2 regions of the Bradyrhizobium sp. USDA 4538 genome follow, and region 2 is predicted to be linked to the other one. Evidence: riboswitches for the same ligand, from Rfam matches in the RefSeq annotation. Region 2 holds a riboswitch; the other holds the start of a gene.
What was found. A riboswitch is a leader RNA that binds a small molecule or an ion and turns the genes downstream of it on or off. The one in region 2 is predicted to bind ZMP and ZTP.
Positions count from the first base shown of each region.

Region 1: another riboswitch for ZMP and ZTP. It lies ahead of glyA (serine hydroxymethyltransferase); the one in region 2 lies ahead of J2R78_RS33340 (bifunctional 5,10-methylenetetrahydrofolate dehydrogenase/5,10-methenyltetrahydrofolate cyclohydrolase).

Region 1 covers NZ_JALJZE010000001.1:7,719,784-7,725,616, reverse strand. Annotated here, with positions in the region: gene J2R78_RS35490 (sensor histidine kinase) at 1-354, shown strand, start outside; gene J2R78_RS35485 (response regulator transcription factor) at 351-1,013, shown strand; gene J2R78_RS35480 (helix-turn-helix domain-containing protein) at 1,224-1,916, shown strand; gene J2R78_RS35475 (DUF4440 domain-containing protein) at 2,018-2,464, shown strand; ZMP/ZTP riboswitch at 2,754-2,839, shown strand; gene glyA (serine hydroxymethyltransferase) at 2,876-4,147, shown strand; gene J2R78_RS35465 (hypothetical protein) at 4,235-4,390, shown strand; gene J2R78_RS35460 (HAD family phosphatase) at 4,844-5,470, shown strand; gene glp (gephyrin-like molybdotransferase Glp) at 5,497-5,833, shown strand, end outside.
Region 2 covers NZ_JALJZE010000001.1:7,291,043-7,296,875, reverse strand. Annotated here, with positions in the region: gene J2R78_RS33360 (hypothetical protein) at 167-538, opposite strand; gene J2R78_RS33355 (hypothetical protein) at 782-1,075, opposite strand; gene J2R78_RS45055 (zinc-ribbon domain containing protein) at 1,299-1,886, opposite strand; gene J2R78_RS33345 (MaoC/PaaZ C-terminal domain-containing protein) at 1,945-2,397, opposite strand; gene J2R78_RS33340 (bifunctional 5,10-methylenetetrahydrofolate dehydrogenase/5,10-methenyltetrahydrofolate cyclohydrolase) at 2,527-3,390, opposite strand; ZMP/ZTP riboswitch at 3,406-3,485, opposite strand; gene J2R78_RS33335 (hypothetical protein) at 3,705-4,112, shown strand; gene J2R78_RS33330 (hypothetical protein) at 4,233-4,760, opposite strand; gene J2R78_RS33325 (hypothetical protein) at 4,976-5,611, opposite strand.

The DNA.
Region 1 (5,833 bases), 430 kb from region 2:
GCCTCCGTCAGCGCCAATCTCTACCGCATCGTGCAGGAGGCGCTCACCAACGCCGCCAAGCATGCCGGCGCCACGCGCGTGATGCTGCGGCTCGAGATGCGCGAGGCGGCGCCCGGCGGCGGCGACAGCGCGATCGTGCTCGCGATCGAGGATGACGGCCAGCCCGGCGATCCCGATCCCAAAGGCGATCCCCAGCTCAGGTCCGGCCTCGGCCTGCTCGGCATGCGCGAACGGGTCGCCGCGCTGGGCGGGGGGCTCAGCTTCGAGACCGGACAGCCCAGCGGCTCCTCGCTCCGCGTCATCGTTCCCGTCGCGGCCAGCCGAGAGGCCGCACCGGTGGAGCGCGCGGCATGAGCCACGCGGCGCGCACCATCATGCTGGTCGACGACCACGCCGTCGTCCGGGAGGGCTACCGGGCGATGCTGCAGAAGCAGCCGGGCCTCTGCGTCGTCGCCGAAGCCTCCGACGGCGTCGAGGCCTACCGCCTCTACAAGGAGACCGGGCCCGACCTCGTCATCATGGACCTGTCGATGCCCGGCATCGGCGGCATCGAGGCCATCCGCCGCCTCCGGCAGTGGGACAGGCGCGCAAAAATCCTGGTGTTCACCATGCACCAGAACGCGGCCTTTGCCGTGCAGGCGATCCGCGCCGGCGCGAGCGGCTATGTCACCAAGACCAGCCCGCCGGAGACGCTGGTGCACGCCGTGATGGATGCGCTGTCGGGCAAGATCGCGATCAGCCCGGATATCGACCACGAGCTCGCGCTCAGCCACCTTGCCGGCGAGACCAAGGCGGCCGACCTCCTGACCGCGCGGGAATTCGAGGTGCTGCGGATGCTGCTCGCGGAAAACTCCACCGAGGAGATCGCCGAGGCGCTGCACCTCAGCCCCAAGACGGTCGCGAACCTGCATTCCCTGATCAAGGACAAGCTCGGCGTCGGCACCGATATCGAGTTGGTCCGCCTCGCGCTGCGGCAAGGCATCCTCACGCAGATCGATCTCGGCGAACGCTGAGCCCGCGGTGGCACCAGCCAGGCCGCGTACTGGCAAATCGGGCCGCATCTGCCTTCGGGCAAACCGAACATCGAGCCGGCATCGTCGAATGGCCGAGTCTCGAGAAAATCGCGTAACAGACCTCCAGGACAGCCTCGATGCTGGCTCGTCTGGGACATAGTTCAGAACCTGGACTACCTTGGTAGCCCTCGTGATGCTAAAGTTCTCGTCATGAAAGGCTATGGATCATTTTGCCCCGTAGCCAAAGCTGCGGAAATTCTCACGGAGCGGTGGACCCCGCTCCTGCTCCGCGAACTGTTGCTGGGGTCCCACCACTTCAACCAGCTTCGCCGCGGCATCCCGCAGATGTCGCCGACCCTCCTCTCCAAGCGCCTGCAAACGCTAGAAGAAGCCGGGCTAATCTCACGCAGATCAGGCGATAACGGGCATTGGGAGTACCATCCAACCCAGGCAGCCAGGGAAGCCAAGCCAATTATCGATGCAATGGGCTATTGGGGCCACAAATGGGCTCGCAGCCAGCTCACACCCAACGAACTTCACGCGGGCCGGCTCATGTGGAATATGCGCCGTTCGTTCGATCTAAGGCACATTCCATGCGACTTCGTTCTGTACATCGAGATTGCGGACGCTCGGCCAAAGCGCTGGTGGTTTGTTGTGAAGAAGGAGGAAGCCGATCTTTGCTGGGATGACCCCGGCTTCAAGGTCGATATCAGCCTCTATGCGAGTCTGCTGACGCTCGTGCAGATTTTCGTAGACGAGATGCCGCTGCTACGGGCGTGTGAGCTCGGCAAAATCGAGATCGACGGTCCCAGGCATCTTGTGAACAGCATGCGGGCTTGGTTCCCACGCAGCAAATATGCCGATGAGGCGCCGGCGGCCGCAGATCGAGTCTCAGCCAATTGAGGATATCCAGTCCACTTTCTGGACTAGTGGTTCTGCTTGCCTCGGCTATAGCGTTTGCGAATGCGCTCCCGCGCTAAGCATCTCAGCTAAAGGAGGCAAAGATGAGCCGCCCTTCTCTTCTTTCATGCACCCTGTTGTTGATCTTTACTTGTACTTGCGTCAGTCCCGCAGGGGCAGCCCCACCTGCCGACGAACTTTCCTCGGCGGCTGCCAAATGGGATGCCGCCATCAACAACGCAGACTTCGATGCCCTGTTACCGTTGTATGCCGCTGACGCCCGATTGATGCCGCCTGGTGCGCAGCCAGTCACCGGCCCTTTGGCAATCCGTAATTTCTTTGCCGGGCGGGGAAGAAGCGTCAGAGATCACAAGGTTGAGCTGCTCGATGTGTTGCCCATGGGAAACTACGCCTACACCACCTCGCATTTCACGGCCACGCTAGTAGTAAATGAGAAGGCGGCGCCAATTTCTGGCAGCACCGTGAGACTGCTTGAACGCCAACCCGACGGGCAGTGGAAGATAAAGTCTCATATCTTCGTCAAGGAATAGATTCGCGGGTGCCACAGCCACACGGTCAGCCACCCCGCAAGCCTGACGGGCCGCAAGTGACGGATGGTCATGCACCTTGTTGGCCCTCAGCCGAAGACGGCATTGATCATCGGGACATCGGTTCATTGGGTAAGCCGGACGTCCCTCGGTTTGGTCGCCATTGCCGTGGCTGTCGCCAGATGTTCGATCTCGCCCAACGCTGGGCCCGCGGCGGCGCCAGCAACCAACCCTTGCGAGCCCGCCGGGGATTGGATAGCCTTCTGCTCGCGATGAGCCTCGCAGGCTCATTCGTCCCTCGCGCGACTGGCGAGCTTACGTGGAATTGACCACGGTGAAGCGCGAAGGGTTCCAACGCCGTTCGCCTGGGCAACCCGTTCAGCTGATGATCCAGCGTCTTAGGGAGCCCGGACCATGCCGTCATTCCGCAATGAACTCCATCTCAACGATTCGGAAGTTGCCCTTGCGCTCGAGGGCGAAGAGCGCCGCCAGCAAGACGGCGTCGAGCTGATTCCGTCGGAGAACTACACCTATCCCGAGGTGCTCGAGCTGCTCGGATCGGTGTTCACCAACAAGTATTCCGAGGGCTATCCGGGACGCCGCTATTACGGCGGCCAGGAATTTACCGACCAGATAGAGAACCTTGCCCGACAGCGCGCTTGCGCGCTGTTTCGCGCCGAACATGCCAACGTTCAGCCTCTGTCCGGGTCGCCAATGAACCAGGCCGTGTATCTCGGCCTGCTGCAGCCCGGCGATACGATCTTGGCGATGGACCTGTCACACGGCGGCCATCTCACCCATGGCGCGCCGGTGTCGCACATGGGGCGGCTCTTCAACTTCGCCCGCTACAAGACGCAGCCGTCAAACGGCGGCGCCATCGATTTCGATGAGCTCCGCGCCATGGCCCGGCACGTCCGTCCGAAGCTGGTGCTGTGCGGCTACAGCTCTTATCCGCGCGATCTGGATTATGCGTCCTTCAAGAGCATTGCCGATGAGGTGGGTGCGCTGACCATGGCCGACGTCAGCCATTACGGCGGCCTGATCGCCGGCAACGCCTTGCGCAATCCGCTCGATGCGGGTTTCGACGTGATGACGACGACATCGCACAAGACGCTTCGCGGGCCGCGCGGCGGCATCGTTCTCTGTCGCCGGGAGTTCGCCGGCAAGATCGACGCGTCGGTGTTTCCGGGACTGCAGGGAGGTCCGCACATGAACGTTGTGGCCGGAACCGCGGTCACGCTGAAGAAGGCATCGACGTCCGATTTTCAGGCCTATGCAAGACTGGTCATGCGCAACGCGAAGGTCCTGGCCGAAGCGTTGATGGAACGCGGCATGACGTTGATCACCGGCGGAACCGACAATCACATGATGGTTGTGGATACGGTGGCCAGCGTCGGCCTGGACGGCGGCGCGGCCGAGAACATTCTCGACGCCGTCGGGATCACCGCAAACAAGCAGATCATTCCCGACGATCCGCGGCCGCCGCTCAGGCCGAGCGGCATCCGCCTCGGGACGCCGGCGGCGACCACGCGCGGCATGGGCGAGCCCGAAATGCGCCTGATCGCCGAACTCACTGCGGAATCCCTCCGGTCGAAGGGAGATGCAGCGGTCGTCAAGCGACTGAGGTCGAACAGCGTCGAGATGTGCCGCGCTTTCCCCGTTCCGGGGATCGCACCGCCCTCATAGGCGGCCGACCCGCATTCCTGTTCCGCATTCGTCGCGTCACTCGGCAGGTCGTGAAGGTTCCCGGGGGAAGGACCGGAACGGAAATTGATGCTGTTCGTTGGACCGCATGATCTCGAAGACGGAGCGTCCAACGCCGTGACCCGGAAAACCTTGCAAGCACGCTCGGAACAGGCGCTCGTCGTCATCATTCTCAGCACCGGTGCGCTGATCGGTTACCTCGGCTTGGCACTGTCCAGGCTGTGAGAGCTACGTCCGGCGGGCACCAAGCCACCGCGGGCGTCAGGCCGCGGCAAGCATCAAGTCGCTTGGTGCGCTGAAAGCTCGTGCGTGCGTGCCACTGAGTTGCCCGACGCGGCAAGCCAAGCCCCGCAGCAAAAATATAGGGTGAAAAGAGCAAGGCTCGGACAGATCATGTCGCGAGAATGCGGATGTTTGACGCACAAGCGACGACACCCGCCGTCGTCCCGGCGAAGGCCGGGAGCCATTACCCCAAATCTCAATTGTTGCGCGACGCTGGGGCCACAGCTTCCTCTCAACAACCCAACCCTGTGGTTATGGGTCCCGGCCTTCGCCGGGACGACGGTGTGCGCGGGAACAGTCTCGCGATGAATGCAACGCCACGCACAATCCACACACCGGTCACTGAAATCGAGGACATTGCCGCCTGCCCGCAATTCTCGTACACGGTTTCACGCAATGACCTCGCAATTCTCTCCCAACTCCGTCGACGTGCTGCTGTTCGATATCGGCCGCGTCGTGCTCGACATCAACTTTGACAAGGTGATGGCGCACTGGGCGCAGCATGCCGGCTGTGCGCCCGCCGAGCTCGCCACGCGCTTTGTCGTCGACGACAGTTTCAAGCATCATGAGATCGGCCGGATCGACGACGCGGCATTCTTCGAGAATCTGCGCCGGACGCTCGGCATCAACATCACGGACGCCCAGTTCCTCGAAGGCTGGAACGCGATCTTCACCGGCGAGATGCCGGGCATCGCCCCGCTGCTCGCGGCGGCCGCCAAGCGGATGCCGCTCTACGCCTTCTCCAACACCAATCCGGCCCATGTCGCGCATTTCTCGGTCACCCATGCCGAGCTGCTCAGCCATTTCCGCAACGTCTTCCTGTCCTCGAGCATCGGCTTCCGCAAACCCGACGCCGAGGCCTACGATCATGTGGTAAAAGCCATCGGCGTGCCGGCGTCGCGGATCCTGTTCTTCGACGACCTGGCCGCCAATATCGAAGGTGCGCGGGCGCGCGGCCTTCATGCTATCCACGTGACGTCGACGGATGACGTGGCAAGGGCTTTGACCGCACTTGGAATTTGAACATTAAGAATTGAGGAGCTCTGAGCGTGGCCCTGATGCCGGTTGCCGATGCCCTGTCCGCCGTCCTCGCCGGCGCCGAACCGCTGCCGGAGGAGATGGTCGCGCTCGATGCCGCCTACCACCGCACGCTTGCGCACGACCTCGCGGCGCTCCGCACCCAGCCGCCGCAGCCGATGTCGGCGATGGACGGCTATGCGGTGCGCGCCGCCGATGCGGCTGATCTAAAGGCCCGGCTCAAGGTGATCGGCGAAGTCGCCGCCGGCCGGCCGTTCGAGCGGACGGTCGGCGCCGGCGAGGCGGTGCGGATCTTCACCGGCGGCGTGATCCCCAATGGCGCCGACGCGGTGATCATCCAGGAGGACA
Region 2 (5,833 bases):
AAGAGGACACAGAGAGGCCGCAGGTCGTCGCGCCCCGATGATTGAACGGATGGGACATCCGTCTCGGGCGCGAAATCTTGCGTTCGGTCGCGAATAGTCCGCCTTCCCCCACCGGAAGAGCGAGCCGCTTCGGCATGGCGCGCCCGGCGTGCAGCCGGCATTCCTTTCAGCCACTCGGAATCTTCCGACGCACGGCCTCCACGCCGGCATCGGTCACGTTGTATCTGCGCCCCATCTCCGGGACGATCCAGCCCTTCTCGATCATTCCGGCAATGGTGCTCGGGCCGACGCCCGCGGGAAACGGACGGCGGTTGCGGATCGCGTCGATCGCGACCCGCTCGAGATGGGTGGCGACATGCGAGGGGCGCGCGCGAAACGCCTTTGCCATGATCAGGACCGACAGGACCTCGGCGCGCCGGCGCACCGCCGAAGCGCTGCGGGTCAGTTCGTTGCTGATCTCGAGAGCGTTCTTGCCGGCCCTGGCGAGTTCTCTGAGCTTCTCGTCCTCGTCAGGGCTCCAGCGCCGCACGATCCCCATCTGCCCCTCACCGCCTGGATACCCATCTCAAACCGATGCATACGCAGGCGGCGCTGATTTGCCATGTGACTTTCGGCACCTCTTGATGCGACGTCGGGGCTGTCGCCATCAGGACGGCCGATCGCGGTGTCGCACGATGCAGCACAAAGAGCACGATCCGATTGAATCGGATCATGCTCTCAATCCCCTTGCTTGGTGGCGTTTTGGTTGCGCGAACCGGTATTCACTTCGCGCTGGAACGCTTCAGTGCTTGCTGGGTTCAAGCGCGATGAGCACGCCGGTCGGCTCGGGCTCGTGCGGCCGAAGCGAGGTCAGCTCCGGATCGCTCCACTCGGCGAGACTGACGACTTCGCCGGTCTGCCCCGGCATGTCGGAGGTCTGGGCCGGTTCAAGCACCTTGAGCCCGCTGGTGTCGACGAAGAACGTGTGCTCACCGAACACGCTGTTCAGTTGCGCCACGGCCGGGTGATCGTCCGGAAGCACCTGGGCATTCAGTTGCGTCATGGTCTGCTTGACTTGCGTGGAATTGAGTTTCATCCGCTGCTCCTTCTCGTTGGTTCCGGCCGCGATGGTTTCCTTGACAGGTTTCCTTGACAAGTTTCCTTGGCTGGTTCCTCCCCGCCCGCACCCCACATCGGGGGCTTCAAGGTCTCGAACCAATCAGGCAACGAAACGTTCCGCACGCGCGACGCATTGACCGCCTGCGCAGCGGTTCCCCGCGTATCAGATGTGAAGTGCGACTCTGATGTCACGCCCATCGCTACGAGACGGGAGGCTTCTTCCTTGCGAGCCCTTCCAGGTGCACGCGGCGCGCGGCGGATTTGCGCGCGCGCTCCCTGGTGCGGCAGGCCCGGCAGCGCACTGCCGCGGTAAATACATCGCCCTTGGCGGTCTCGTACCACCATTTCTGCTGCAACGGCGTCCAGACCTCGGCAACGCCGCAGTCCTTGCAGATAAAGGGCTCCGGTCGATAGGTTCCGCGCAGCACGAAATCGGGAGTCGAATAGCTGTTCGATGGCGCGAGCCGCGTCGTATCCACGGCAACCTCGTCGCGCGCCAGCGCAATCTTGTAGTCGCGGAGACGTTGCCGTTCAGCGGCGCGTTGCGCCTGGATGCGGCGCCATTCCTCGGCCTTGCGCCGCCTGGCTTCGATCTCTCCGTTCGTCTGCTTGCTGCGTTTCACGGCGGCACATCCGTCTGGGTCGAATGCCTTCGGCGCATCGACGAAGTAAATACCGGGCAGCACGACCTCGTCGATGATGACGTCATTGATGCGCTGCCGTTCTGCCGCCGGCTTGTCATAATTGCCGCAACATTGCGCGACGACAAGGTCCCGTGCGGGGAACACGTAGAGGCGCTGACGGCCGTCCGAGGCGGATGACTTCGGGATGCCCCTCAGGCCGCGCCTATACCGGCCCCTGCTCCGCCGGCCGCATGCGGATCAGCGCGTCGAGCACGAGGACAAGAACCGGGCGCTGCTCGTCGTTGACCAGCTCCGTCTTGAAGATCACAACAGCGTCGCGCCGCTCCGGCCTGATGGTGATCTTCTGGATCTGGGATTGGCCGGTGAGCGTGGCGCCGGGCCGAACCGGGCTCGGCAGGCGGATCTCGAAGCTCCGCCCGACGATCCCCGCCACCTTGGTCCAGATCGCCTCCACGACGAGCCGCTGATAGATCGCAATGGTGTTGAAGCCGCTTGCGATCAGTCCGCCGAACGGGCCTGCCGCAGCCGCGACGGGATCGGCATGGATTGGCACCGGATCGTATTTGCCGGCGAACTCCAGGATCTCGGCCTCGCCGATCGTGTAGCTGCCAAGCCTGAACGTCTGGCCCTCGGTGAGATCTTCCGCATACAGCATCGCGCGCCTCCATCTGTCGCGCGACGATAGACGAATGGTGCGGGCTTTCCATTACCCCGGACGTCATGAACTTCGCGCGTGATGCGCGAGCGACACCCACCGCTCGCATATCGCCGCAGGTATCCCGCGCTAATGCAGCCGCGCCGCCCTCGCCTTTGCCGCCTTCAGCGTGTTCTCCATCAGGCAGGCGATCGTCATCGGGCCGACGCCGCGCGGCACCGGCGTGATGGCGCCGGCGACCTGCACCGCCTCGTCGAACGAGACGTCGCCGCACACCGCATAGCCGCCGTCCGGCCTCTCGACGCGCGTGGTGCCGACGTCGATGACGATGGCCTGGGGCTTGATCCAGTCGCCGCGCACGAGGCCGGCCTTGCCCACCGCACTCACCAGGATGTCGGCCTCGCGGCAGATCCTGCTGATGCCGCGGGTGTGGATATGGGTCTGCGTCACGGTCGCGTGCTCCTGCAGCAGCAACGCGGCCATCGGCTTGCCGACGATGTTGGAGCTGCCGATCACCACGGCATGGGCGCCGGTGAGGTCTGATCGGACCGACTTGATCAGCCGGAGACAGCCGAGCGGCGTGCACGGCACCAGCGCGTCATCGCCGTGAAACAGCCGGCCGGCGTTCAGGGCGTGCAGGCCGTCGACATCCTTGGCGGGATCGACCGCCGCCATCACGCGCAAGGCGTCGATATGCGCCGGCAACGGCAGCTGCACCAGGATGCCGTCGATATCGTCGCGCGCATTGAGCGCCTCTACTCCGGCAAGCAGATCGGACTCGCTGGCATCATCCGGCAGGCGTGCGACCTCGCCGCGCAGGCCGAGCCGCTCGGCCATCCTGACCTTGCTCTGCACATAGATCTGGCTCGCCGGGTCGCAGCCGACCAGCACGACCGCAAGCCCCGGCGCGCGGGGCAGCCGGTCGAGTTCGCCAGCAATCTTGTCGATGACAATTTGGGCATGTGCATGCCCATCGAGAATGTTCGCCGTCATGGCACCTCCGTTTCGAAGCGGTGCCCAGGCGCGCGGCGTTCAGTCTCTACGCTCCCCGATGGTGGTCCATCCAAGCGCCAGTCGCGCAGATGGCGTGGTCATAGCCGCCCCGCCGGGCAAAGGCAATTCACGCTCTCCCCGCGGGTCGAACGGCGACGAATTGCCCTCACTTTTGCCGGTGGATCGGTGCCGGGCGGGTCACCTCTGGGGGTAGGATTCGGGCAAGACTTGCGTTAAGTCTCGGCGCTTGCCGGGCTTTTCCGATCCCCGGCGCCATCCCTTCCGGTCATCACGCCATTTCGGACATTTTCGACATGAGACATATCATCCTCGCGCTGGCGCTCTTCTGCCCGGCTGCCGCGCTCGCCCAGGGCACCACGCCGGCCCCCGCCGACGCCGACAAGCCGGCAGCGACCTCGCAGCCGATGGTCGGCGACAAGCCGCTGGTCCAGGTCGGCAAGAAGTCGGCCGCCAAGAAGGGCGAGAAGCCTGCCGCGCCCGGCAAGCCGCAATCGGTCGCCCAGAAGCTTCAGGCCTGTCAGGACATCGACGATGCCACCAAGGAACGGCTGATCTGCTACGACGAGATCTTCAAGCCGCAGCCGAAGCCGAAGGCCGCCCCGGCCAAGGGCGTCAACGATTGCCGCTTCGTGAAGGAAGAGGACGAGCGGCTGACCTGCTACAACGGCTTCGCGGACAAGATCCCGCGCCTGCCGCGCTAAAGGTAGCGGGCGGCGCTCGGACGCCTTCCCGCATCCGGCGACGTGCCTGATCGCGGACATGAAAATGCCGCCGCAAGTGTTTGCGGCGGCGGATCGATTGCCGGCTGCGGCAGCCTTTTCTTACCAGGTCCCGAAGCCGCCGAAGAAGCCCATGCGCGGCTGCTGCTGCGCGACGCGGTAAGGCTGATACATGCCGGGCTGCGCCAGCCGCATCGGCTGCTGGGGATGGGCATGGTAGCGCGCGACCTTGCGCTTCTTCGGCTGCTGAGGCTGGGCCTGCGCCGGTTGTTCAGCCGATTTTGCCTCAGCCGCGACCTTCTGCGCGTCAGCCTTCTCCGGCGGAATGAACTGGGCGAACGTATTGCGGACGCGGGCTTGCGCCGACGCATCGCCCGTAGCCGACGGGATGGCCGCGGCGACCGCGTTGACCTGCGCCGGAACAATGGTCGGCAAATTGGTGTCGTAGACCACCCGCTCGGGCAATTTCTGGGTCGACTTGATGCGCACCATGGTCTTGTCGACGCCCGGCGACGACAGTCCCTGGTTCTGGCCGGCGACCACGGCCTCCTGCGGCACGATGGCATTGACGACGAAGAGCAGCGCGAGCAGCACTCCACCAACGAACAGGAAATAACGCGCCACAGGCATTTTGGTAGCTCCCCCCGCGCAGCAGGGCGCGGCTCATCTCGGCGCGACGACATCAGTCATCGCGCGGGCGATTTCATCGTCTGCGCATGATCACCCGGACGCTATCCGCGCTCCCGGGTCGTTCATCAACGGCTGGTTTATTAGTTAGTTCCTGTCCGGCCGTTACGGTTCACCCGGCAGGTCAATTCGCGGTCACTTTTTCGAGATGCCGGGAATTAGAGGCGGCTCGCCGTCACGACCGAACATTTCGCCTTGTTTGCGTTAACGTTGACGAACCCGACCAACATTTGCGAGTAGGTCTTGCGGCTTTTCATGGCGATAGTGTCGGAGATCAGCCGCTTGCGCTCGGTCAGCGGCCGACCGTCGCGGCGGATGAAGGCGCAGGCGATCTCGATATCCTTGACGGCGAAATCATTGGCATTGCGCAGCGTCAGGGTGACCAGCGCCTTCGAACCCAACCCGCCGCGCCGCCACGATTGCGAGGCGATCCGCAGCTTGTCCAGCGGCGGCCTTTCAGCGCCGGGCCCGAACGGCTTGGCCTCCTCTGCCCCCTGTGGGGCGATGGCCACGCCGACGGTGGTCGGCTCGTCCGCCGGTGCGGCTAGCGCATCCCTCGCGGTCTGATTTGTGATTTGGGCTGGTTGCGCGCCGGTCGGGGCATTCTGCGCGGTGCGGATCATGGACGACACCGGCCAGGCATCCTGGTCTCCGGCGTCGCTCGGCTCGGGGAGCATGAACCATGCGGCGATCCCGGCGAGCGCAATCAGCGGCAGCAGCAGGCTGGCGTAGAAGCCCCCTTCACCGAGACGTCCGGCGGCCAACCTCCGAAACGACGCCAAGCCGATCCGCATCGTCGTGCCCTCACCCTGGCGGCCTGATCGGGCCGCCCCCCACACAGAGAGGAAGCCGCACCGCGCGGCTTCCGGGACGGCCGCAGGTCGAGCGGCCACGCGAAGACAATCGCTGACGGCCGCAATGGTTTCATTCCGGGACGACAATCTTGGGCAGGCATAACGGAGGGATGGTATCCCAGCAGACCGCTCGCTAGATTTGCGCCGCCCGGGAGCGAGTGC